One region of the Limnobacter thiooxidans genome, then DNA from elsewhere that is predicted to be linked to it. Evidence: predicted binding sites of a transcription regulator. Region 1 holds the regulator's gene; each other region holds the start of a gene.
The links. Region 1 encodes sigma-54, which starts transcription at its own class of promoters, with help from an activator protein. Its sites were predicted from a motif close to TGGCANGNAANCTGCTTT; they were not measured.

Region 1 (5,829 bases):
GTCTCAAGCAACTTTTATCCAAGTTTATCAGGGGCCTCAATGTCAAAACCGCCGTCGAAACTCGACAATCCAGATTTTCTGGCCTTGGCCAGAGAAGCCTTGGCCATCGAAGCACAGGCTGTATTGGCCATGTCGGACAGGCTGAACTCCCAATTCAGCGACGCCGTAAAAGCCATATTGAATTGCACTGGTCGGGTCATTCTGGTTGGTGTGGGCAAATCGGGATTGATTGCCAAGAAAATCGCAGCCACATTGGCTAGCACAGGAACCCCGTCCTTTTTCATTCACGCCACAGAAGCCTCACATGGCGATTTGGGCATGATCACCGCTGATGACATCGTGATCGCCCTTTCAAATTCAGGCAACACAGAAGAATTGGTTGCCGTACTGCCCGCCATTGCACGACGTGGCGCAAAGATTGTGGCCATGACCGGCAAGCTTGACTCAGCCCTCGCCAGGCAAGCCGACGTGGTTCTGGATTGCTGTGTTGAAAAGGAAGCATGTCCGCTGAACCTTGCACCCACAGCCAGCACAACGGTCGCTTTGGCTCTGGGCGACGCATTGGCTGTTGTGGTACTGAAAGCCCGCGGTTTCAGCGAAGAAGACTTCGCACTGTCCCACCCCGGCGGCAGCCTGGGTCGCAAGTTGCTGACTCACGTCAGCGATGTGATGCGCAAGGGCGAGCGCATTCCCAAGGTTGCTCCCTCGGCCAGCATTTCGAATGCAATCCTGGAAATTACAAAAAAGGGGCTGGGCATGACTGCAGTGGTCTCGCCCGACGACAAATTGCTCGGCGTGTTCACCGATGGTGATTTGCGTCGGTTGATTGAGCAGGGCCTTGACCTTCGCGGGCTATTGGTCAGCGAAGTCATGAACACCGCACCGCGGTGTATTTCCGCCGACAAACTGGCAGTAGAGGCTGTTCGCATGATGGAAGTGAACCATGTCAGCCAAGTGGTGGTGGTGGATGAAAACCGGCAAATTGTCGGTGCACTGAACTTTCATGACCTGTTTGAAGCCAAGGTGGTTTGATGAATCCTGAATACGAGAACAGACCTACAGCCGAACTGGCTGCTGCCAAGATCAGGCTGATGGGTTTCGATGTCGATGGCACGCTAACCGATGGCGGGCTTTATTTTGGCAATGAAGGGGAGGTCATGAAACGCTTTAGCGTGTTCGATGGCCAAGGCTTGCGGCTGCTCATGGACCATGGCATCAAAGTGATCTGGATCACCGCACGTTCCAGCAGCATCGTCGAAAAACGGGCCAAAGACCTCGGAATTTATCAACTGGTTCAAGGCTGCAAAACCAAATTGCAGGCCTATGACGACATTCGTCAGTCTCTTGGTCTTGACTGGCAGGAATGCGGATTTTTTGGTGACGACTGGCCCGACTACCCTGTGCTTCAGCAGGTTGCACTGGCAGCGACCACGCCCCATTCACCGGAACCCATGAAAAAGACGGCCAACTGGATCAACAACCGGCCGCCTGGTGATGGCGCCGCGCGCGAACTGTGTGATTTCATTCTGGCCAACCAGCCCGAATACCGCAACCCTTGGGAATGCCGGTGAAACCTGTTAGTGCTTTCTTTAATCTGATTTCGCAGTTCATTCCGCTGCTGCTGACGTTCGTGCTCGCAGCGGCTTCGTACTGGTTTGCAATACAGTCCGAGTTAAGCCTGTTCAGTGCCCGCGGCAAGGCCGACCCCACAGTCAGCGACTACTACCTGCGCAATTTTTCAGTGCAAAGCCACGACCTGGCAGAAAACAAATACTCCATTATCCGCAGCAAATCCGCAGAACACATTCCGCAGGGCAACGTCTGGAATTTAACCAAACCCGAGCTTGAACAGTTTGAGCCCAACAAGGTCATGGTGAAAAGCACAGCCAGCAAAGGCGCCTACCTGCTGGACACTGACGAGGTTTTTTTGCGCGAAGACGTCATTGTCAACAGCCGCAACGATGGCTTGATGACAGTGATGAAATCCGAGGAAATCCGGATCGACAACATCGCCAATGAAATTTCAACTGACAAAAAGGTGCTGGTGACCCGACCCGGCCAGAAGTTTGAAGCGCAAGGGGCGACACTCAACAACGACACGGGCGAATTGAAAGCGCAAGGGTCAATCAAGTTTCGCATAGAGGCACAACGATGAAACGCACATACTGGACACCCACCTTGGTGCTTACCAGCTTGCTGGCATTCAGCCAAGCAGGCCATGGACTGGAAGCCGACAGGCTTCAAGCAACAACGATTGACGCCAACCAGATGACTTACAACGAAAAGTCCAACGTCACCGTGTTCACTGGCAATGTGTTGCTGACCCGGGGTAGCCTGGTCATTCGCGGAGAAAAGCTAACGTTGACTGAAACAGCCGATGGCAATCAACTGGCCAAGGTTGAAGGATCCCCAGCCCGGTTCAAACAACAGCGGGACTCCCAAGTCAAAAGCGACGTGCTGCTCATCAGTGGCACCGGCGAGATGATTGAGTTTGACGGCAACAAATCCGTTGTCACCCTGACCGGCAAGGCCAGCATCGAAAAGAGTGCCAATGGTCAACTAACAGAATCCATTTCAGGCAGCAAAATCACCTACGAACAAAACACTGAGTTTTTGAATGTGGTGGGCGCGCCAAACAGCGCGGGCAAAACACGGGTTCAAGCAGTGATCAAACCCAAGACACAAGGACAGGCGCAGTGAGCAACCCCGTCAAGCAAACCACCAACACGACGCCAGCTCAAACTCTGACCGGGCAAGGTCGGCTTCAAGCGCACAGCCTTCGCAAAGCTTACCGAAGCAAACGCGTAATCGAAGACGTATCCCTGCACGTGGACACGGGAGAGGTGGTGGGTCTACTTGGCCCCAACGGCGCAGGTAAAACCACCTGTTTTTACATGATTGTGGGGCTGGTCAGCGCCGACGAAGGAAACATCTGCCTGGAAGGCCAGGACATCACCCTCAAACCCATCCATGAGCGGTCGCGTGCCGGGCTGTCCTACCTGCCCCAGGAAGCCTCGGTATTCAGGAAGTTGACGGTCGAGGAAAATATTCGGGCCGTGCTCGAAATCAACCCGCCCACGGACAAAACGATCGATCAGGCGGTTGAAGACCTGTTGAATGACTTGCAGATCACGCACATCCGAACTTCAGTCGCTGCATCTCTTTCTGGAGGCGAACGCCGCCGCCTGGAAATTGCGCGGGCCTTGGGCAGCCAGCCCCGCTTCATTCTGCTGGATGAGCCGTTCGCGGGTGTGGACCCAATCGCAGTGCTTGAGATTCAGCGCATCGTCGCGTTTTTGAAGTCTAAGGGTATCGGTGTGCTGATCACTGACCACAACGTGCGTGAAACGCTGGGCATTTGCGACCGCGCTTACATCATCAGCGCGGGCCGGGTATTGGCCTCGGGCAGCCCGGAGCAGATTGTAAAAAATGACGATGTACGCCGTGTATATCTTGGCGAACACTTCCGGATGTAAAGCTGAATCAACATGAAACAATCACTTCAGCTTAAAGTTTCCCAAAACCTCACGCTAACCCCTCAGCTACAGCAGTCCATTCGCCTGTTACAACTGTCCACGCTTGAATTGCAGCAGGAAATCCAGCAGGCCCTTGCCGAAAACCCGCTGCTAGAACTGGCAGATGAAGAAGCGATGGAAGGCGAACGCACACTGAGCCTGGACAGCAGCAATGGTGAACTGCACGAACCCAAAGGCGACAGCTTTGAGGCTGAACCCGACCCCCGTAAAGCGCCTGAACCCGTCAGCGACCAACAGGCTGAACAGGACAACCAGGGCGAAGAAATTGTTCAGCGTGAAACCATTGACTCGATTGAGGACAATTGGGAAGGCGATTGGCGCGACAACAGCGGCGCCAACGCCGACGGCGATGAGGAAAAGCCAGGCCTGCAGCTTGCTGCGCCTGACAGCAGCCTGCACCAACATCTGATCGACCAGTTGCGCCTGACGCAAGCCAGTGAACGGGACAAAAACCTCGTGCTGTGGCTGATCGACTACCTGAGTGACGACGGCTACCTCACCGTTGAATTGGAAGACCTTTGGGAAACCCTGCAAGACGAACCCGACCTGGAGTTTGAAGAACTCAGCGCGGCCCTGAGCCTGCTGCAAAGCTTTGACCCACCTGGTGTGGGCGCACGCAATGCTTCCGAATGCCTGCTGTTGCAACTGGCCCAAAGGTCCGACATCACCTGCCAGCCCTCACTACTCGGCAACTGCCAGGCCATTATCCGCGACCACCTTGGACTGCTCGCCCAACGCGACTTCACCAAGTTGAAAAAAGCACTCAACGTGGACGAAGACGTGCTGAAGGTTTGCCACCAGATCATTCGTTCACTTGAACCATTTCCTGGCGCGCGCTTTCGCCGAATTGACGACGACCATGTAGTTCCCGACGTAATTGTCAAGAAACTTAGCGGCCAATGGCATGTGCAATTGAACCCGGATGTCATGCCAAAAATCCGAATCAATGAAATGTATGCCTCTATTTTGCGCTCTCATCGAGGGCAAAGTGCGCAACTCAGCGCCCAACTTCAAGAGGCCCGCTGGCTATTAAAAAACGTTCAGCAGCGATTTGACACTATTTTACGAGTCAGCCAGGCCATCGTTGAAAGGCAGATTGGCTACTTCAACCATGGTGAAATTGCCATGCAGCCCTTGGTTTTGCGAGAAATTGCAGACCTTCTCGGTCTTCATGAATCGACTGTGTCAAGGGTTACCACGCAAAAATATATGTTGACGCCCTATGGGTTGGTTGAGCTAAAGTATTTCTTCGGGAGTCATGTTTCCACCGACTCGGGTGGGCAGGCTTCCAGCACGGCCATCCGTGCGCTCATCAAGCAACTGATTTCTGCGGAGGACGCCAAGCAGCCGATATCTGACAGCCAAATCGCCGAACTACTCGGTCAACAGGGCATCGTGGTCGCAAGACGCACGGTCGCTAAATACCGGGAATCACTGAAAATACCCCCGGTGAACATGCGAAAGTCGCTTTAAAAACTAAAGCTTCCCCCGCAGCAACGAAAGGAGATACCTTTATGAACTTGAACATCAATGGTCATCATCTGGAAGTTACCCCAGCAATTCGAAATTACGTAATTGAAAAACTGGATCGGGTGAAAAGGCATTTTGACCATGTGATTGACGCATCGGTGACCATTTCAGTGGTCAAGCTGGTTCAGAAGGCCGATGTCACGCTGCATGTACGCGGCAAAGACATCCATGCAGAAGCAAGCCATGAAAACCTCTATGCGGCAATTGACGCGCTGGCCGACAAACTGGATCGCCAGGTCCTTCGCCACAAAGACAAAGTGACCAATCACAATCACACCCCCATGAAACACCAAGTGGTTGAAGAAGCTGAATAAACCACTGTAATTTCAGGGAAATTCAAAAGGCGGACAACAATCCGCCTTTTCCGTTTTTATGGCGTATAATCGGCCCCACCATTAGAAGCGGGTATCAGGAATCAACAGCGATGAACTTGATCGCAAATCTACTGCCACCATCCAACATTTTGTTGGACACACAGGTCACCAGCAAAAAGCGCGTCTTCGAGCAAGCCGGACTGGTCTTTGAGAACAACCAGGGTATCGCAAGGTCCAAGGTGTTCGACAGCCTCTTCGCGCGAGAACGTCTGGGTTCCACTGGCCTTGGCCAGCAAGTGGCTGTGCCGCACGGCCGCATCAAGGGTCTGCGCGAACCTATCGCATCCCTTGTTCGCGTTCAAGACCCCATCCCTTTCGATGCACCTGATGGCCAGCCTGTCAAACTACTCATGTTTTTGCTGGTGCCTGAAAGCGCAAACCAGCATCAT
Region 2 (5,829 bases), 1.1 Mb from region 1:
GTGGTGTGGTTTGCTGAGTGCCTTGAACGTGGACGTGGTGTCGGTGGGTATTGTGCCCGACAACTTCAAGGCCACCTGCGCAGCGCTTGAATCACTGGCCGATTGTGACGCCGTGATCAGTTCCGGCGGGGTGTCCGTGGGCGAAGAAGACCATGTGAAGCCTGCCATTGAAAAAGTGGGTGAATTGCGTTCATGGAAAGTGGCCATGAAGCCGGGAAAACCGATCGCTTTTGGTCACATCAACCGCCTGCAAGGTGGCTACAGCTGGTTTTTTGGCTTGCCGGGTAACCCGGTTTCCAGTGCGGTTGCATTCAAGCTGATCGTGAAGCCTTTTTTGGATCTATTGCAGGGGCAGGCCGTGACCCAGGTGGATTGGCGTTTGCGCATGCAGCAGGTGCAGGCGGATTTCGCCTGGTTGAAGCCCGATGAGCGCCGGGAGGAGTTTTTGCGTGTCCATGTACAATCCGGAAAAGCGCGGCTGTTTGCCAACCAGAGTTCGGGCGTGCTCACCTCACTGGCCCAGTCCAATGGCTTGGTTCGTCTGGCCAAGGGGCAGGTGGTAAGTCCCGGTGAGTGGGTTGATTGTGTGATGTATCGGGATTTGATGTCATGAAAGTGAAAGTACGGTTTTTTGCCAGTTTGAAAGAACAACTGGGGCAAGACAGCATGGATGTTGAGGCTGATTTTTCGCCCGCCACCGTGGCAGGCCTGCGTGCCCACCTGTGTAGCGACCCAGCTTTTGCCAAAGTGTTTGAGCAGGCTGGGCGCTTGCGTGCAGCGGTCAATCAGGACATGGCTGATGACAACACCCCCGTGCCTGAAGTGGCCGAAGTGGCCTTTTTTCCACCTGTAACGGGGGGTTGAATGCTGCGATCCAAAGTGTTGGTTCAAGAGGCTGATTTCGATGTGTCAACGGAGGTTCGCTGGCTTCGGGAAGGGTTGCCCGAAATTGGTGCGGTGGCCACCTTCATTGGTACGGTTCGTGACATGAATGAAAACAGCATGGTTCAGGCCATGACACTTGAGCATTACCCGGGCATGACCGAAAAAGCGCTGGAAAATATCCTGAAAGTTGCCGATTCGCGTTTTGAAATCAGCTCGGCGATGATTATTCACCGGGTGGGCCCCTTGTATCCGGAAGACCAGATCGTGTTTGCAGCCGCGACCAGTGCGCATCGCCAGCAGGCTTTTCTGGCCTGTGAATTCATCATGGACTACCTCAAAACTGAAGCGCCTTTCTGGAAAAAGGAAGACACGCCGCAGGGCGCGCGCTGGGTGTCCGCACGCGATAGCGACGACACCGCCATGAAGCGCTGGGAGCAAGACCAGTGAATGCCCTGAATGCTTTGGCCGTTTTTGTAGGGGCAGGCTTGGGAGGAGTAGGCCGTTACGCCCTTGGGTGGATATTGGGTCAGCCCGCCTGGTTGCCATTCGCAGTGGGTACCTTGGCGGTCAACCTGATTGGTGGCTTTTTGGCGGGCGCCTTGTTTGCCACTTTGGGCCCGGCCTGGTTGAAAGCCAACCCGATGGGGTTGTTTCTCATGACCGGTGTATTGGGTGGCCTGACCACGTTTTCAGCCTTCACGGCGGAAGGCGCCAATTTGCTGCTCGACAAACCCGCACTCGCGCTTGGTCACGCCGCAGTGCACGTGCTGGGCTGTCTGCTTGCATTTTTCATCGCCAGCAAATTGTTCTCAGTACTTGGGCATTAAACCCGGCACTGTTCAGTGCTGCTCCCAAGGCAGGCCACTGAAACGCCATCCGTTCAGGCTGGAGCGCTGGTGTTCATCGTTCTTATCCCCTTCAAAACCTTCCAGCACATTGATTGCAAACTCGAAACCGTGTTTGGCTGCCAGGGTGGCTGCGTGGTGTGAGCGTGCACCGCTGCGGCAAAGAAACAGGACTGGTTGGTGGGTTTGTACCCGGTCCGCCACCTGCGTGATGAAGTCGGGGTTGCGTACGCCATCCGGGTAATTGTTCCATTCCACATGAAATGAACGGTCTTCTGAAAAACTGACTTGCCCAACCCAATCCAGTTCCGCATCGGTGCGCACATCGATCAGCACCGCGTTTTCATCGGCTTTGAGAAGTTCCCAGGCTTCTCGCGGGGTGAGCGCGCCCAAGTAGGTCAGCTCTTTCTCTGTAGCCCGATTCTTCGCCAAATCGAGTAATTGCTGGGCAGTTTTAGACATGTTCTGCTCTCTTGAGGTGTGTGTTTTGAATGAGTGTATTGTAATACAAGCATGCGCTAGACTAAACCAAAAGCAAAAATGCACCATATTAGTGCGCGATGCTCCAAGATGGGGCAAATAACCCGGACGGGTGAGAGTCACCTGACTCAAGATGCGCGCTTTGCCGTTGATGTTTTGTTGGTATGGTCTTTGCTTTAACCCTCCACGTCGTTGAGTGAATTCGCGCTAAGAGTCATATATAGCAATGTTGAACGTGTTATTGTTTCGCTTAATTTGATGCGTTTCACTCGGAACTTTTTTAGATCACTATCCACCTCACATACCAGGAGATTTTCAATGGCGACCGCCCAAGATGTAATGAAGATGGTTGCGGAAAACGAAGTCAAGTTCATTGACTTCCGATTCACCGACACAAAAGGCAAAGAACAACACGTTTCCGTGCCTGTTAAAATGTTTGACGATGACAAGTTCGAGTCTGGTCACGCATTTGACGGCTCTTCCATCGCGGGTTGGAAAGGCATTGAAGCCTCCGACATGTTGTTGATGCCCGATCCAGATACAGCTCGCATGGACCCATTCCGTGAAGAGCCTACCCTGATCCTGACTTGCGACGTAATCGAGCCAACTGACGGCAAGGGCTACGACCGTGACCCACGTTCCATCGCACGCCGCGCTGAAGCGTACCTGAAGTCATCTGGCCTGGGCGACACAGCCTACTTCGGTCCAGAACCCGAATTCTTCATTTTCGACAGCGTGACATGGACAGACGAAATGTCCGGTTGCCACTTCAAGATCAAGTCCGAAGAAGCTGCATGGTCAACTGGTATTGACTACGAGCACGGTAACCTGGGTCATCGCCCAACAGTAAAAGGCGGTTACTTCCCGGTTTCCCCTACCGACTCTTTCCAGGACATCCGTTCCGAAATGTGTCTGTTGCTGGAACAGCAAGGCGTGCCCGTTGAAGTGCACCACCACGAAGTGGCCGGCGCTGGCCAGAACGAAATCGGTACCATGTTCTCCACGCTGACCAAGCGCGCTGACTGGACCCAGATTCTGAAGTACACCGTGTGGAACGTTGCTGCAAGCTATGGCAAAACAGCGACATTCATGCCCAAGCCAATGTGGGGTGACAACGGTTCAGGTATGCACGTTCACCAGTCAGTCTGGAAAGACGGCGTTAACCTGTTCGCAGGCAATGGTTATGCAGGTTTGTCTGATTTCGCCCTGTACTACATCGGCGGTATCATCAAGCACGCACGTGCACTGAACGCGATTACCAACCCATCCACCAACTCCTACAAGCGTTTGGTGCCTGGTTACGAAGCACCGGTAAAATTGGCTTACTCTGCCAAGAACCGTTCCGCTTCAATTCGCATTCCACACGTGGCCAATCCAAAAGGCCGTCGTATCGAAGCGCGCTTCCCGGACCCTATGGCCAACCCCTACCTGGCATTCTCTGCCTTGTTGATGGCTGGTCTGGACGGTGTTCAGAACAAGATTCACCCAGGTGAAGCTGCGACGAAGAACCTGTACGACTTGCCTCCAGAGGAAGACGCATTGGTACCAACCGTGTGCCACAGCCTGGAACAGGCTCTGGAAGCACTGGAAGCAGATCACGAGTTCCTGACCCGTGGTGGTGTATTCAGCAAGGAAATGATCGAAGCGTACATCGCTTTGAAGATGGAAGAAGTTCAGCGCATGCGCATGACACCACACCCCATCGAATACGACATGTACTACGGCCTGTAATTGCCTGAGTGCTTTCGTGCGATCTGAAAATGGCCCTGAAAAGGGCCATTTTTATTTGTGCTTTGTAGACCGAAAGTGTCACCCACCTGGTATCAACACTCGCCTTCAATGGGGAGGGTGTTCACCGGGTGATCGAGTATGATTGACACTGTTTAAAGAATCTCCTGAGATGCAAGCATGGCGAATCATTCGGTCTTTCGGCGCTCCAGCCTTGTGCTGGCGTTCGGTTTGTTACAGTGGTCGGCAGTTCAGGCCAAAGGCACTGAAATGTACGTGTGTACCGGTGCTGACGGGGTTCGAACCTATCAGAATTCCGATGGTGGAAGCGGGTGTGTTTCGCTGAACCTGAACCCAATCACGGTTGTGCCGGCGCCCAAATCAGTAGCGCCAAGGGCTGGCGGCGATTCAACGGGCACTCGTCCAGCAAGGCGTGCACCGGCAGAATATGATGGACGTACTGCTGCAGATTTCAATGCAAAAGACGATCGAATGAAAATTTTGCAGGAAGAACTGCGCATCGAAGAAAGTAAATTGAAGTCCTTGCAGGACGAATACAAGAACGGTCAACCGGATCGACAAGGCAATGAGCGCAACTACCAGAAATACCTGGATCGTGTAGCCCGCCTTGAGCAGGAGATCATGGTGACCAATGACAACATTGAAATACTGAAAACTGAACTGATCCGACTGTCTCGATGAACGGTGTGATTCGGGCAGGGTCAGCACGAGGGTGAATTGAAAAAAGAACGGTTTCAAGGTCTTGAATTGTTGGCCACGGCAGTGGTGGTGAGTAATCAGGATGGTTTGGTGTTGTACGCCAACCTTTCCGCAGAAACCCTTCTTGAGGTTTCCATGCGCAGCCTGGATGGACAGGCCTTTCCGGCCCTGTTTGTTGAGGCACAGGCCTTTCGGGACCTGTTGCGCAAGTCTCTGGCTGATCCCTTCGGCGTCAAGCGCCAAGTCTTTGAGTTGATCAGGCCCAGTGGTGCGTCCGAACATGTGCATGTCACCCTGTCCTGTCCGGATGGGGCCAATGGTTTCACACTGATTGAGCTTCGGGAAATCGAGCAACAACTCAAGGTGGACCGTGAAGCGCGCATGCTGGACCAATCGCTTGCCAATAAAGAACTGATCCGAAACCTCGCTCACGAAATCAAGAATCCGCTCGGCGGAATTCGGGGTGCAGCCCAGCTGCTGGAAGTAGAGCTGCCTTCGCCAGATTTGAAGGAATACACCCAAGTCATCATCAAAGAGTCGGATCGGCTGCAAACCCTGGTAGACCGCCTGCTGGCTCCACACAGAAAGCCGCACATTGTGTCGATGATGAATATTCACGAAGTGTGCGAGCGTGTGCGTTCAGTCATCCTGGCCGAGCACCCCAAAGGTTTGAAATTTGTTCGGGATTACGACATATCCATCCCCGAGTTTCTGGGTGATCTTGAACAATTGATTCAGGCCATCCTGAATATAGTGCGCAATGCTGCACAAGCCTTGGCACCTCAAATTGAAGAAGGCACCGCGAAGATTACTTTGTGCACCAGGGTGGTGCGTCGAGTCACGGTAAATCGCAAACAACACAGGCTGGCATTAGACTTGCAAGTAATCGACAACGGTCCTGGTGTGCCTGTAGAAATCATGGAAAGAATTTTTTTCCCCCTGGTTTCTGGGCGGGAAGGGGGCAGTGGGTTGGGCCTGACCCTCGCGCAAACCTTTGTGCAACAGCACGAGGGCATTATTGAATGCAGCTCCACGCCGGGAAAAACAATTTTCAAAGTCACATTGCCGTTGCAGTTTGATCACGCTACCAACTGAGCGGCTTAAGGAACAACATTTAATGCGTCCAATTTGGGTTGTTGATGATGACCACTCCATTCGCTGGGTATTGCAA
Region 3 (5,829 bases), 280 kb from region 1:
TGCTGGCGTGCCAGTCGGTAGATGAGTTTTCAGCAGCTTTCAAAGGTATTCAGGCCGACTTCCTGGGGGAGTTGAATGCCAGGCTGGACGTGGGCCAACGCCTGATCAAGGCGGCATTCTATGCCGGGCATGCAGCAGCTTTTCTGTTGGCAAGCAGCGCCTTTGTCACCACCATTGCGCAGGCCTATTTCAATGGCAAGTTGTCGAATCAGGATCTCCTGACTCAAGTTTTGCAGGGCGTGTTCATTTGCGCAGCGTATGGTTTGCTAACCATGGGGATCGAAAAGGCAGCCAGCCTGAAGATCAGCGGGTGGACCTCGTTTTCAGACACCGTACGGCGCAATTCAAACAAGGTGTGCGCCAAAACCGCGCAACAACTTGAAAGCCAGCACAGTGCTTTTACCGGCATTGAACGCAACCTGTTCAGGCAGTGGCGTGCCAGCAACCAAGCCGCAGGTACACCGGCTTTATCGGGTTCAGTGCAGCAGTTTCTGACTTACCTGGCTCAGCATGCGCCTGCTGAAATACTCAGTGAGAAACGCAACCAGGTGCTGCAAACTCTTCGACTGCCCAGCTTGGCGGAAGCAAGCCGGGTATCTGCCGACCTGGCCAACCAGCTTGAACAGAAGCGGACTGAAAAAGCAGGGCTTGAAACCGAGGTTCGCCAGCTTCGATTCGATCTGACCCAGCGCAAGGAGTTGATCGTCTCGCTGGAGCATGGCTTGAAACATGGCCAGGGCAAGAAGCTGAGAGAAGAAATTGACTTGTTGAACAAAAAACCGGCTCCACGTTCGATCAAGGAGGTTGATCCCAACCGGCTGGACGAGATGCGCGCGAAGCTTCCAGTGCTGGAAGAACGGCTTTCACTGGTTGAAATCGAGTCGCAAAGCCTTGAGCAGGCTCATGAAGCCAAGCTGGCTGAATTGGCCAGCAAGGTAGCGCGGCACCAGTTGTCGGATTCAGTCATCTTGGCCGCGCGCCAGTATGTCTGCAAACAATTGGGTTTGCATGAGGCCTTGTTCAACAGAATGTGGAACAGGCATGTGGGGTTGGCACCGGCACAGTTGAAGGCGCGTTTCAACGGTGAGGATGGCACGGGAAGCCTTGGCCAGCCAGTGCCCGGACACACCACGAGGGTGGGGGCGTCCAGTTATGCGACACCGGAACTGGCGTTGAAGGCGCTTTTCGATGTGTCCGAGGTTATTCAAAATGCCGAGTTGGCGGGTGGGGTGGGGCACACTGTTGTTCAACATGGTGTGCCGGTGGGCCTGAGTGCCATACCCCCTGAAGGGGAAATTAAAACCGTTGCCGCCACTTTGGTCGAGATCACCCCTGCCTCGGCCGTGGAGCAGCGCCGCCTGCACATCACCCCGGTCACAGTGCCCCAAGACATTTCACTGACTTCGGAGGTGGCAAAACAGGTGCACCAGTTGAACACCTGACGCATCACTCAGGAAGTGGCCAGCTCGCAACGCGGGCGGGTGTTCATGCTGTAATTCCGGTTCGCCAGCAGGTCGGGGTGTTCACGCACCTGCATGGCGCCAGCAAAAGCAATCATGGCGCCGTTGTCGGTACACAGGTTCAGTTCGGGAAAGTACACGTCGATACCGCGTTTGGTCGCCGCCTTGACCAATTGCTCACGAAGCAAGCGGTTTGCACCGACGCCGCCCGCCACAACCAACCGTTTGTGGTCCATGTGCAGGCAAGCGGCCAGTGCCTTTTTCACCAGGGTTTCTACAATGGCAGCCTGAAAGCTGGCCGCCAGGTCGGCTTTGTCCGTGTCATCGATGGCCATGCCTTCTGCGGGCTGGCTAACGCCAGCCAATTTCATGGCAGTAGTCAGCACGGCGGTTTTCAGCCCAGAGAAACTGAACATGAAGTCACCGCTGTGCAGCATGGGCCTTGGCAGCTTGAATCGCTCGGGGTTACCGCTTTCCGCCAGTTTCGATAGGGCTGGGCCACCCGGGTAGGGCAGGCCGATCATTTTGGCAGTTTTGTCAAAGGCCTCACCAGCCGCATCGTCCAGTGTTTCGCCCAGCAATTTGTACTTTCCCAAGCCTTCAACACCCATCAATTGGCTGTGGCCGCCGCTGACCAGCAAGGCAGTGAATGGAAAAGCAGGCGGGTTGGCTGACAACAGAGGCGACAGCAAGTGTCCTTCCAGGTGATGAACCGGGATCACCGGCAAGTTCAGGCCCATGGCCATGCTGTAAGAAAAGGCGCAGCCAGCCATGAGCGCACCGGGCAAGCCAGGGCCGGTGGTCACGGCGATTGCATCAACATCATTCAGGCCAATGCCCGCTTGTGCAAAGGTCTCATTCATCAGCGGGATCAGGCGGCGAATGTGGTCTCGGGACGCCAGTTCAGGCACTACACCGCCGTAGTCCTTGTGCATGGCAATTTGTGAATAAAGGGCCTGGCCCAGAATGCGGCCGTCTGTGGTGCACAGGGCCACGCCTGTTTCATCACAAGAGCTTTCAAAGCCAAGCACAATTTTTGGAGAGGTCACTTCACACTGCCGGGATGGGGTAAGTCTGCATTTTAAACCAGCCCAGCCTTCCCATGCGAATCCTTCTTTTGTGCACTGCACCGTTGGGGTGCTTTTTAATGGTGCGTGGTCCATCCAGTATTCAGTTTTTCAGGTTAAAAACAGCCAAAACTGTGCAAATTCCATTGAAAAAGGCTGGCACGACCCTTGCATTTACTTCGGGCGTAGGTCGTCAACGGCGGCGATCTGCAGGTGGATTGACAGGTCTCCTGAGGTTGCGCAAGCGACTGAGGGAGTTGGACAACGGTGTCCGTGCTGCTTCGTGCAGCCGGGTGCCGTTTTTTTTTGGTTAATTGGGATTGAAGACATGCTGATGTCCGTCAAAAAACAGAAACTGGTGGTGGTAGGCAACGGCATGGCCGGCATACGGGTGCTTGAAGAGCTGATCAAGCTCGCGCCTGAACTGTACGACATCACGGTGTTTGGCGCAGAACCACATCCCAATTACAACCGCATCATGCTGTCGCCCGTGCTGGCTGGAGAGCAGAAATTCGAAGACATCGTTCTGAATGACTGGGATTGGTACACCAGCAACAACGTGACCCTGCACGTGGGTCGCGAGGTCACCGAGATTGATCGAGTAAAGCGCCTTGTGAAGTGTGCCGACGGCACCACGGCTGAATACGACAGGTTATTGCTGGCCACAGGCTCCAATTCATTCATCTTGCCAGTACCTGGTTCAACATTGCCGGGCGTGATTGGCTACCGTGACATTGCAGACACCGAAGCCATGCTGGATGCAGCCAAGCATTACAAAAAAGCAGTGGTGATTGGCGGTGGCCTGTTGGGCCTGGAAGCGGCCAACGGCCTGGCCTTGCAAGGCATGGACGTGTCAGTGGTGCACCTGCCCACCTGGCTGATGGAGCGCCAGCTTGACCCCACCGCAGCAGGCCTGTTGCAGAAAAGCCTTGAAAGCAAGGGGCTGAAGTTTCTGCTGGCCAAAAACACCAAGGCCCTGCATGCAGGCGCCGATGGACGGGTTTCAACAATTGAATTCACGGATGGCGAAATTCACAAGGCTGACCTGGTGGTGATGGCCGTGGGTATTCGCCCGAACGACAAGCTGGCGGCCAGCAGTGGCCTGCACTGCAACCGCGGCGTGGTCGTCAGCGACACGCTGCAAACCATCACTGATCCAAAAATTTATTCGGTAGGCGAATGTGCCAGCCACCGTGGCGTGGCTTACGGTTTGGTAGCACCTTTGTTTGAACAGGCCAAGGTGTGTGCCAACCACCTGGCGCAGTTCGGCATTGGCCGTTACGAAGGCTCTGTCACCTCCACCAAACTGAAAGTGACCGGCGTGGATTTGTTCTCCGCAGGCAACTTCATGGGTGGTGAAGGCTGTGAAGAGCTGCTGCTTTCCGATCCCATAGGTGGCGTGTACAAAAAACTGATCATCAAGGAAGACAAATTGGTGGGTGCCTGCCTGTACGGCGACACCGCGGACGGTTCCTGGTACTTCAAGCTGATGCGTGAAGGCAAGGCCGTGGGCGAAATTCGCGACAAGTTGATGTTTGGCCAGAACAACATTGGCGACACAGGTCATGAAGGCCAAAGCCAGGCTAGCAAAATGGCTGACACAGACGAGGTGTGCGGTTGCAACGGCGTGTGCAAGGGCACCATTGTGCAGGCCATCAAGACCAAGGGTTTGTTCACCATTGAAGAAGTACGCAAGCACACCAAAGCCAGCGCAAGCTGTGGTTCTTGTACAGGCCTGTGTGAACAGATCTTGATGAGCACGGCAGGTGCAGATTATTCCGCCACGCCCAAAACCAAGCCCATGTGCGGTTGCACTGACCATGGTCACCAGGCAGTGCGCGACATGATTTTCAAGCACCACCTGTTGACCAAGGAAGAAGTATTTTCCACCATGAACTGGCGTACCCCCAACGGTTGCGCAAGCTGCCGCCCGGCGGTGAATTATTACCTGATCAGTTCCTGGCCCGGCGAGGCGGTGGACGACCCGCAAAGCCGTTTTATCAATGAACGCGCGCACGCCAATATTCAGAAAGACAAAACCTATTCTGTTGTGCCCCGCATGTGGGGCGGGGAAACCACGGCAGCCGAGTTACGCCGCATTGCGGACGTGGTCGACAAGTTCAACATTCCCACAGTGAAGGTGACGGGTGGCCAGCGCATTGATTTGCTGGGTGTGAAAAAGGAAGATTTGCAGGCCGTGTGGAAAGACCTCGACATGCCCTGCGGCCACGCCTATGCCAAGGGCCTGCGCACCGTGAAAACCTGCGTGGGCAGCGAATGGTGCCGCTTTGGTACGCAAGACAGCACGCAGATGGGCAAGGACCTTGAGCACGCCTTGTTCAAGATGTACGCACCGCACAAGGTCAAACTGGCCGTGTCAGGCTGCCCGCGCAACTGTGCAGAAAGTGGCATCAAGGACGTGGGTGTGATCGGTGTGGATTCCGGCTGGGAAATTTATGTCGGCGGCAACGGCGGCATCAAGACCGAAGTGGCGCAGTTTTTGTGCCGTGTAAAAACATCCGATGAAGTGCTGGCTGTCAGCGGTGCATTTTTGCAGCTGTACCGCAAGGAAGCCTGGTACCTGGAGCGCACGGTGCATTACCTGGAGCGCGTGGGTCTTGATCATGTGAAGGCACGGGTGATTGACGATGTGGCCAACCGCGATGCCCTGTGGGCCGAGCTGCAAGCCGCCCTGGCCATTGAAGAAGACCCGTGGCACAAGCCTGAACAAGCGCAGGTTGATTTGCGCCAGTTCATTCCTATCACACTGGCGGAGGTGGTCTAATGTCGGCTTCATTACTTGAGGAACAGAAGGAAATTCAGATGGAATGGATCAACATTTGCGCGGTGGAAGACATCCCCGTGCTGGGGTCTCGAATTGTGCGTCGCCCTGTTGGGCAAGACATCGCCATTTTCCGCAACAGCGAGCAACAGGTTTTTGCCCTGCTGGATGAATGCCCGCACAAGAAAGGCCCCTTGAGCCAGGGCATTGTTCATGGAACCACCGTGACCTGCCCCTTGCACAACTGGCAAATTGGTTTGGCCGATGGCTGCGCCCGTGAGCCCGATGAAGGTTGCACCGCCAAGTTTGCAGTGCAAGTGATTGATGGCCGCGTGCACCTGAAAACCAGCGAAGTGAAAAGCCACGGCATTTGAAAACTGCGGTATTTGAAAATCCACTGTATTTAATTATCGCCCCCAAGTTTTAAAGACCATTTCAATGACCGAATTGCTGCAGCCCATTCAAAGCACCAAGACAACCTGCCCTTATTGCGGCGTGGGTTGTGGTGTGGTGGTGCGCA
Region 4 (5,829 bases), 1.7 Mb from region 1:
CAAAGCATCAATACGATTTTGTTCCTGACTGCGAGAGGTTTGGGCCTTGATGACAATCACCCCCTCTTTGGTCAAACGCTGGTCTTGCAAGGCCAGTAACTTTTCCTGAATGTGTGCGGGAAGAGACGATGCGCGAATATCAAACCGCAGGTGAACTGCACTGGAAACTTTGTTGACGTTTTGTCCGCCCGCGCCCTGGGCACGAATGGCAGAAAACTCGACTTCAGACTCAAGGACTTTTATAGATTTAGTCAGCATGGAAGGAGCTTACCGCAGGTGAGTAAACAATACCCGGAGCAAACTTCAACAAGGCAGGTCAAGTACCCCATTGTGACAAAAAAACCTGCATGGCCCTTGCACCGCCTGATGTCAACAGTCCGATCAAGCCAGTAACGTTCAAGACGACAGTGCACCAAAAGATCCATTGAAAACTGTATTTTTTGTTCTTGTGTCTAAGCATTCGCTGTGCGGCCAATGCACCCGGCCAGCCACCAACCAGGGAAAGTATGTGCAAGGTGTTTTCTGAAGTTCGCCAGCGATTTTTCTTTGCAGCTGACTTGTCGAGAGCATACTCAGCAAACGTCACTGCACTGATGAAAAGATAAATACCAAAAAGCGCAAATGGCAAATAGCCCAAGTAAACAAGGGTCGCAAGAACCGTGAAAAATATGGAGGAAATCACAGGGAAAAAAGAAACAATTCGCGAAATTAAATGGCTTTTCCAAGCCGCCAGATTGTAGAACGACTCAAACCCAAACCGTCGGCTGCTTTTTGCACCTCGCCGTTGGCCAAACTCAAAGCCTGCCTAACAATGGCTGCACGATTGTCTTTGGAAGCCCGGGTGTAAGCCAAAGCCAATTCATTCATGGCATGGTCACCTTCAACAACACTGTGAACAGCGGTTCGAAAGAGTTCCGGCTTTGCTTCAGGCGTTTGAAGCAGATCAGGAAACCAGCCACGCCAATCTTGTATATCGCTTTCCTGAAGCATCAACACGGCTGCCCTGCGGCAAACATTTTTCAATTGCCGAATATTGCCAGGCCAAGGCAATGCTTTCAAAACTGGCAGGGCCACATTCAGAAACTCATCGAAACGTGCTTTGCTGACCCGCACGGGAGTTGTTCGCAAAAAGTAGCCCGCCAGTTCCGCGATGTCCTCAGAACGTTCACGCAGTGGCGGTATTTGAATCAACATTTCATTGAGCCTGAAATACAAGTCTTCGCGAAAACGCCCTTCTTCAACTGCCTGTTGCAAATTCACGTTGCTGGCGGCCAGCAAACGGAAGTCTACCTTGCGCGATGACACCGAACCAATTCGGCGCACAGTGCTGTCTTCGAGAATTCTCAACAGTCGGGTTTGAAACGCCATAGGCATGTCGCCGATTTCATCCAGAAACACAGTGCCACCCTGGGTGCTTTCGAACATGCCGGCGCGCCCTCCTTTGACGGCCCCGGAAAACGCGCCTTCTTCATAACCAAACAATTCACTTTCAAGCAGGCTTTCGGTCAGCGATGCACAATTGATGGCCACGAAGGGTTTTCCAGCCCGCGGGCTGGAGGTGTGAATGGATTGGGCCACCAATTCTTTGCCTACCCCTGTTTCGCCTTGAATAAGTACCGATAGGTCAATGCTTCCACAGAGGCGAATTGTGCTGCGCAGTTTGTCCATCGCGATGCTTGCGCCGATCAAGTCTTGCTCGGTGTGGTAGGTGTAGGTTTGATTGGTTCGACGCACGCCACCCGTGGCTTTGGCACCCGCCAGGCGAATGGCTTCTTCAAACGCCTTGACCACACCCTGGCGGGAATAAATCAGAATGGCGTCCATGCCCATTTCCTGGGCAATCTCGGTGACAAGCCCTGAACCGACTACCACCTGAACACCGAGTTGTGAGAGCTCTCGAACCGCGCGGCGTGCGTCTTCAGGGGTGCGGTAGGTGCGGGTGTTCAAAGGTACATCGAATGCACGCGCAAATTGTTCTAGTTCATCAAATGCATGTTCATAACTGACCAAGCCCACTGCAGCGGATGTCTTTCTGGCGGAGGCCAAGGCTTGCATCACGTCAAAACCGTCAGTGCGAATAATCACCAGTGGTGCTTCCAGCTGGTTTTGCAAAAACGCGCCATTGGAGCCCGCTGCAATAAACACATCAGCCGTGTCGGTGTAATAGCGGTTTCGCGCATAAGACAAGGCGTCTTCATAGGCCTTGGGCACCAACTCGATGTTGGCTGAATCGGCGTAGTCGCGGCCGATTTCCCGCAGGGTTCCCGCCAAAGCACTAATGCTGAACACCACAATTCTTGGTTTCATTTAAACCACCATTTTTATTTGAAACATCTTGCCGTCTCATTTTAGACAGCAATTCATTAAAACACCACCTTCATGACAGTAAGGAAAATCAAAAACCCACCCAAGTGACTGAAAAATATATGCTTTATTGGTAGCCACATTAGCTGGCACGAACCCTGCACTACATTGCGCCATACAACCAGGAGAATTCCATGACTCAAAATTCCGCAGGCGCACGTTTCCGCCAAGCTGTAAAAGAAGAACAACCTTTGCAAGTAATTGGCGCAATCAACGCCAACCACGCCTTGCTGGCCAAGCGCGCCGGCTTCAAAGCCATCTACTTAAGCGGTGGCGGTGTTGCTGCCGGTTCACTGGGTCTGCCTGACCTGGGCATTTCCGGCCTGGACGATGTGCTGACTGATGTACGCCGCATCACTGATGTTTGCGACACACCACTGCTGGTGGACGTGGACACCGGCTTTGGTTCCTCGTTTTTCAATATTGCCCGCACCACCAAGGCCATGATGAAAGCCGGTGCAGCCGCCATGCACATTGAAGACCAGGTGGGTGCCAAGCGCTGTGGCCACCGTCCCGGCAAAGCCATCGTGACCCAGGCTGAAATGGTCGACCGCGTGAAAGCCGCCGTGGATGCACGTGGTTCAGACGACTTCGTCATCATGGCCCGCACCGATGCGCTGGCTGTTGAAGGGTTGCAGTCTGCAATCGACCGTGCCTGCGCCTGCGTGGAAGCCGGTGCCGACATGATTTTCCCTGAAGCCATGACTGAACTGAGCATGTACCAGCAATTCGTGGATGCCGTGAAAGTGCCTGTGCTGGCCAATATCACCGAATTTGGTTCAACCCCCCTGTTCACCACTGAAGAGTTGAAAGGTGTGGGCGTGGGCTTGGTGTTGTACCCGCTGAGCGCATTCCGCGCCATGAACAAGGCCGCACAGAATGTGTACGAGGCTGTGCGCCGCGACGGCACACAGAAGAATGTGCTGGACACCATGCAAACCCGCATGGAGCTGTATGACAGCATTGGCTATCACGGCTTTGAACAAAAGCTGGATGCCCTGTTTCAGCAAAAATAATTTAACCAACTTTTTTACAGAACCCTATTTTGATTTTCAGGAGACAGAACATGTCTGAACAGCAAACAACAACCCCCGGCTTCAAGCCCAAGAAATCAGTTGCCTTGTCTGGCACTGCCGCCGGCAACACAGCCCTGTGTACCGTAGGCCGCACCGGCAACGATTTGGCTTACCGTGGTTACGACATTCTTGATTTGGCCACCACCACTGAATTTGAAGAAATTGCTTACCTGCTGGTGCATGGCAAGTTGCCCACCGTGGCTGAACTGGCTGGCTACAAGCAAAAACTGAAAGCACTGCGCGGTATTCCCGCTGGCGTGAAGCAGGCTCTGGAAGCCCTGCCCCCATCAGCCCACCCCATGGATGTGATGCGCACGGGCGTTTCCGTACTGGGTTGCCTGCAGCCTGAGAAAGACGACCACAACCACCCCGGCGCGCGCGACATTGCCGACAAGCTGATGGCCTCTTTGGGTTCCATGTTGCTGTACTGGTACCACTACAGCCACAACGGCAAGCGCATTGAAGTGGAAACCGACGACGATTCAATCGGCGGCCACTTCCTGCACCTGCTGCACGGCGAAAAGCCCCGCGACAGCTGGGTTAGTGCAATGCACACCTCGCTGATTCTGTACGCAGAACATGAATTCAACGCGTCCACTTTCACCAGCCGCGTGGTGGCCGGTACAGGTTCCGACATGTACTCCGCCATTTGTGGTGGCATTGGTGCCCTGCGTGGCCCCAAGCACGGCGGCGCCAACGAAGTGGCTTTCGAAATCCAGAAGCGTTACGACAACCCTGCAGAAGCCGAGGCCGACATTCGCGCCCGTGTTGAGCGCAAGGAAGTGGTCATCGGTTTTGGTCACCCTGTGTACACCGTGAGCGACCCCCGCAACGTGGTCATCAAGAAAGTGGCAGAAGACCTCTCCAAAGAACAGAACAACATGAAGATGTACGACATCGCCGAACGCCTTGAAAGCGTGATGTGGGAAATCAAGAAAATGTTCCCCAACCTGGACTGGTTCAGCGCCGTGAGCTACCACATGATGGGCGTGCCCACCGCCATGTTCACACCCCTGTTCGTGATTGCTCGCACTTCCGGCTGGAGCGCCCACGTGATTGAGCAACGCATTGATGGCAAGATCATTCGCCCAAGCGCCAACTACACAGGCCCTGAAGACCAGAAATTCGTGCCCATCAACGAGCGCAAGTAATACGGAACCAACATGAGCATGAACAAAGAATTTCGCAAACAACTGCCCGGCACTGCGCTTGATTTCTTCGACACCCAAGCGGCTGTGGATGCGATCGAGCCCGGCGCCTGGGACAAGCTGCCTTACACCAGCAAAGTGTTGGCCGAGCAACTGGTGCGCCGCTGCGAGCCGTCTGCATTGACAGACAGTCTGAAGCAACTGGTGTACCGCAAGCGCGACCTGGACTTTCCCTGGTACCCCGCACGCGTGGTGTGCCACGACATTCTGGGCCAAACTGCCCTGGTGGATTTGGCAGGCCTGCGCAACGCCATTGCAGACCAGGGCGGTGACCCGTCACTGGTGAACCCCGTGGTGCCCACGCAATTGATCGTGGATCATTCACTGGCCGTGGAATGTGGCGGCTTTGACCCCGATGCATTCCAGAAAAACCGCGACATTGAAGAACGCCGCAACGAAGACCGTTTCCACTTCATCAACTGGACCAAGACTGCATTCAAGAATGTGGACGTGATTCCAGCGGGCAACGGCATCATGCACCAGATCAACCTGGAAAAAATGTCGCCCGTGGTTCAGGTTCGTGAAGGCGTAGCTTTCCCCGACACCTGCGTCGGCACTGACAGCCACACACCACACGTGGACGCGCTTGGCGTGATTTCCATTGGTGTAGGTGGTCTGGAAGCTGAAACAGTGATGCTGGGCCGTGCATCCATGATGCGACTGCCCGATATCGTTGGCGTGGAACTGACTGGCAAGCGCCAGCCCGGCATTACGGCCACCGACATCGTGCTGGAACTGACCGCATTCCTGCGCAAGGAACGTGTTGTCGGTGCCTACATCGAATTCTTCGGTGAAGGTGCCAACAGCCTGAGCATTGGCGACCGCGCCACCATTTCCAACATGACACCGGAATACGGTGCCACCGCCGCGATGTTCTACATCGACGAGCAAACTATTGACTACCTCAAGCTGACTGGCCGTGAAGACGAACAGGTCAAGCTGGTAGAACAGTACGCCAAACACACTGGCCTGTGGGCCAGCAAAATGGTGGGTGCTGAATACGAACGCGTGTTGAGCTTTGACTTGAGCAAGGTTGTGCGCAGCATGGCTGGCCCTTCCAACCCACATGCACGCGTGGCCACCAGTGACCTGGCTGCCAAGGGCATTGCCGGCAACCTGGACGCAGCACGCGCACAGGAAGCCGAAGGCCTGATGCCCGATGGCGCAGTGATTATTGCCGC

Region 2: a site for sigma-54 is predicted at 2,371-2,388, ahead of glnA (type I glutamate--ammonia ligase). Genes of this name have one in related genera too.
Region 3: a site for sigma-54 is predicted at 2,685-2,702, ahead of nirB (nitrite reductase large subunit NirB). Genes of this name have one in related genera too.
Region 4: a site for sigma-54 is predicted at 2,452-2,469, ahead of prpB (methylisocitrate lyase). Genes of this name have one in related genera too.

Annotation. Positions count from the first base shown of each region.
Region 1 is NZ_AP028947.1:363,206-369,034, reverse strand. It holds gene RGQ30_RS01650 (KpsF/GutQ family sugar-phosphate isomerase) at 40-1,032, shown strand; gene RGQ30_RS01645 (KdsC family phosphatase) at 1,032-1,571, shown strand; gene lptC (LPS export ABC transporter periplasmic protein LptC) at 1,568-2,155, shown strand; gene lptA (lipopolysaccharide transport periplasmic protein LptA) at 2,152-2,700, shown strand; gene lptB (LPS export ABC transporter ATP-binding protein) at 2,697-3,476, shown strand; gene RGQ30_RS01625 (RNA polymerase factor sigma-54) at 3,489-5,009, shown strand; gene hpf (ribosome hibernation-promoting factor, HPF/YfiA family) at 5,051-5,380, shown strand; gene RGQ30_RS01615 (PTS sugar transporter subunit IIA) at 5,491-5,829, shown strand, end outside.
Region 2 is NZ_AP028947.1:1,473,908-1,479,736, forward strand. It holds gene RGQ30_RS06720 (molybdopterin molybdotransferase MoeA) at 1-613, shown strand, start outside; gene moaD (molybdopterin converting factor subunit 1) at 610-864, shown strand; gene moaE (molybdopterin synthase catalytic subunit MoaE) at 865-1,332, shown strand; gene RGQ30_RS06735 (fluoride efflux transporter FluC) at 1,329-1,712, shown strand; gene RGQ30_RS06740 (rhodanese-like domain-containing protein) at 1,725-2,192, opposite strand; gene glnA (type I glutamate--ammonia ligase) at 2,529-3,941, shown strand; gene RGQ30_RS06750 (DUF4124 domain-containing protein) at 4,119-4,640, shown strand; gene glnL (nitrogen regulation protein NR(II)) at 4,677-5,753, shown strand; gene ntrC (nitrogen regulation protein NR(I)) at 5,776-5,829, shown strand, end outside.
Region 3 is NZ_AP028947.1:644,707-650,535, forward strand. It holds gene RGQ30_RS02905 (hypothetical protein) at 1-1,442, shown strand, start outside; gene tsaD (tRNA (adenosine(37)-N6)-threonylcarbamoyltransferase complex transferase subunit TsaD) at 1,451-2,509, opposite strand; gene nirB (nitrite reductase large subunit NirB) at 2,856-5,312, shown strand; gene nirD (nitrite reductase small subunit NirD) at 5,312-5,683, shown strand; gene RGQ30_RS02925 (nitrate reductase) at 5,748-5,829, shown strand, end outside.
Region 4 is NZ_AP028947.1:2,081,261-2,087,089, forward strand. It holds gene arfB (alternative ribosome rescue aminoacyl-tRNA hydrolase ArfB) at 1-258, opposite strand, end outside; gene RGQ30_RS09530 (DUF1294 domain-containing protein) at 317-682, opposite strand; gene prpR (propionate catabolism operon regulatory protein PrpR) at 709-2,307, opposite strand; gene prpB (methylisocitrate lyase) at 2,499-3,380, shown strand; gene prpC (bifunctional 2-methylcitrate synthase/citrate synthase) at 3,431-4,591, shown strand; gene acnD (Fe/S-dependent 2-methylisocitrate dehydratase AcnD) at 4,610-5,829, shown strand, end outside.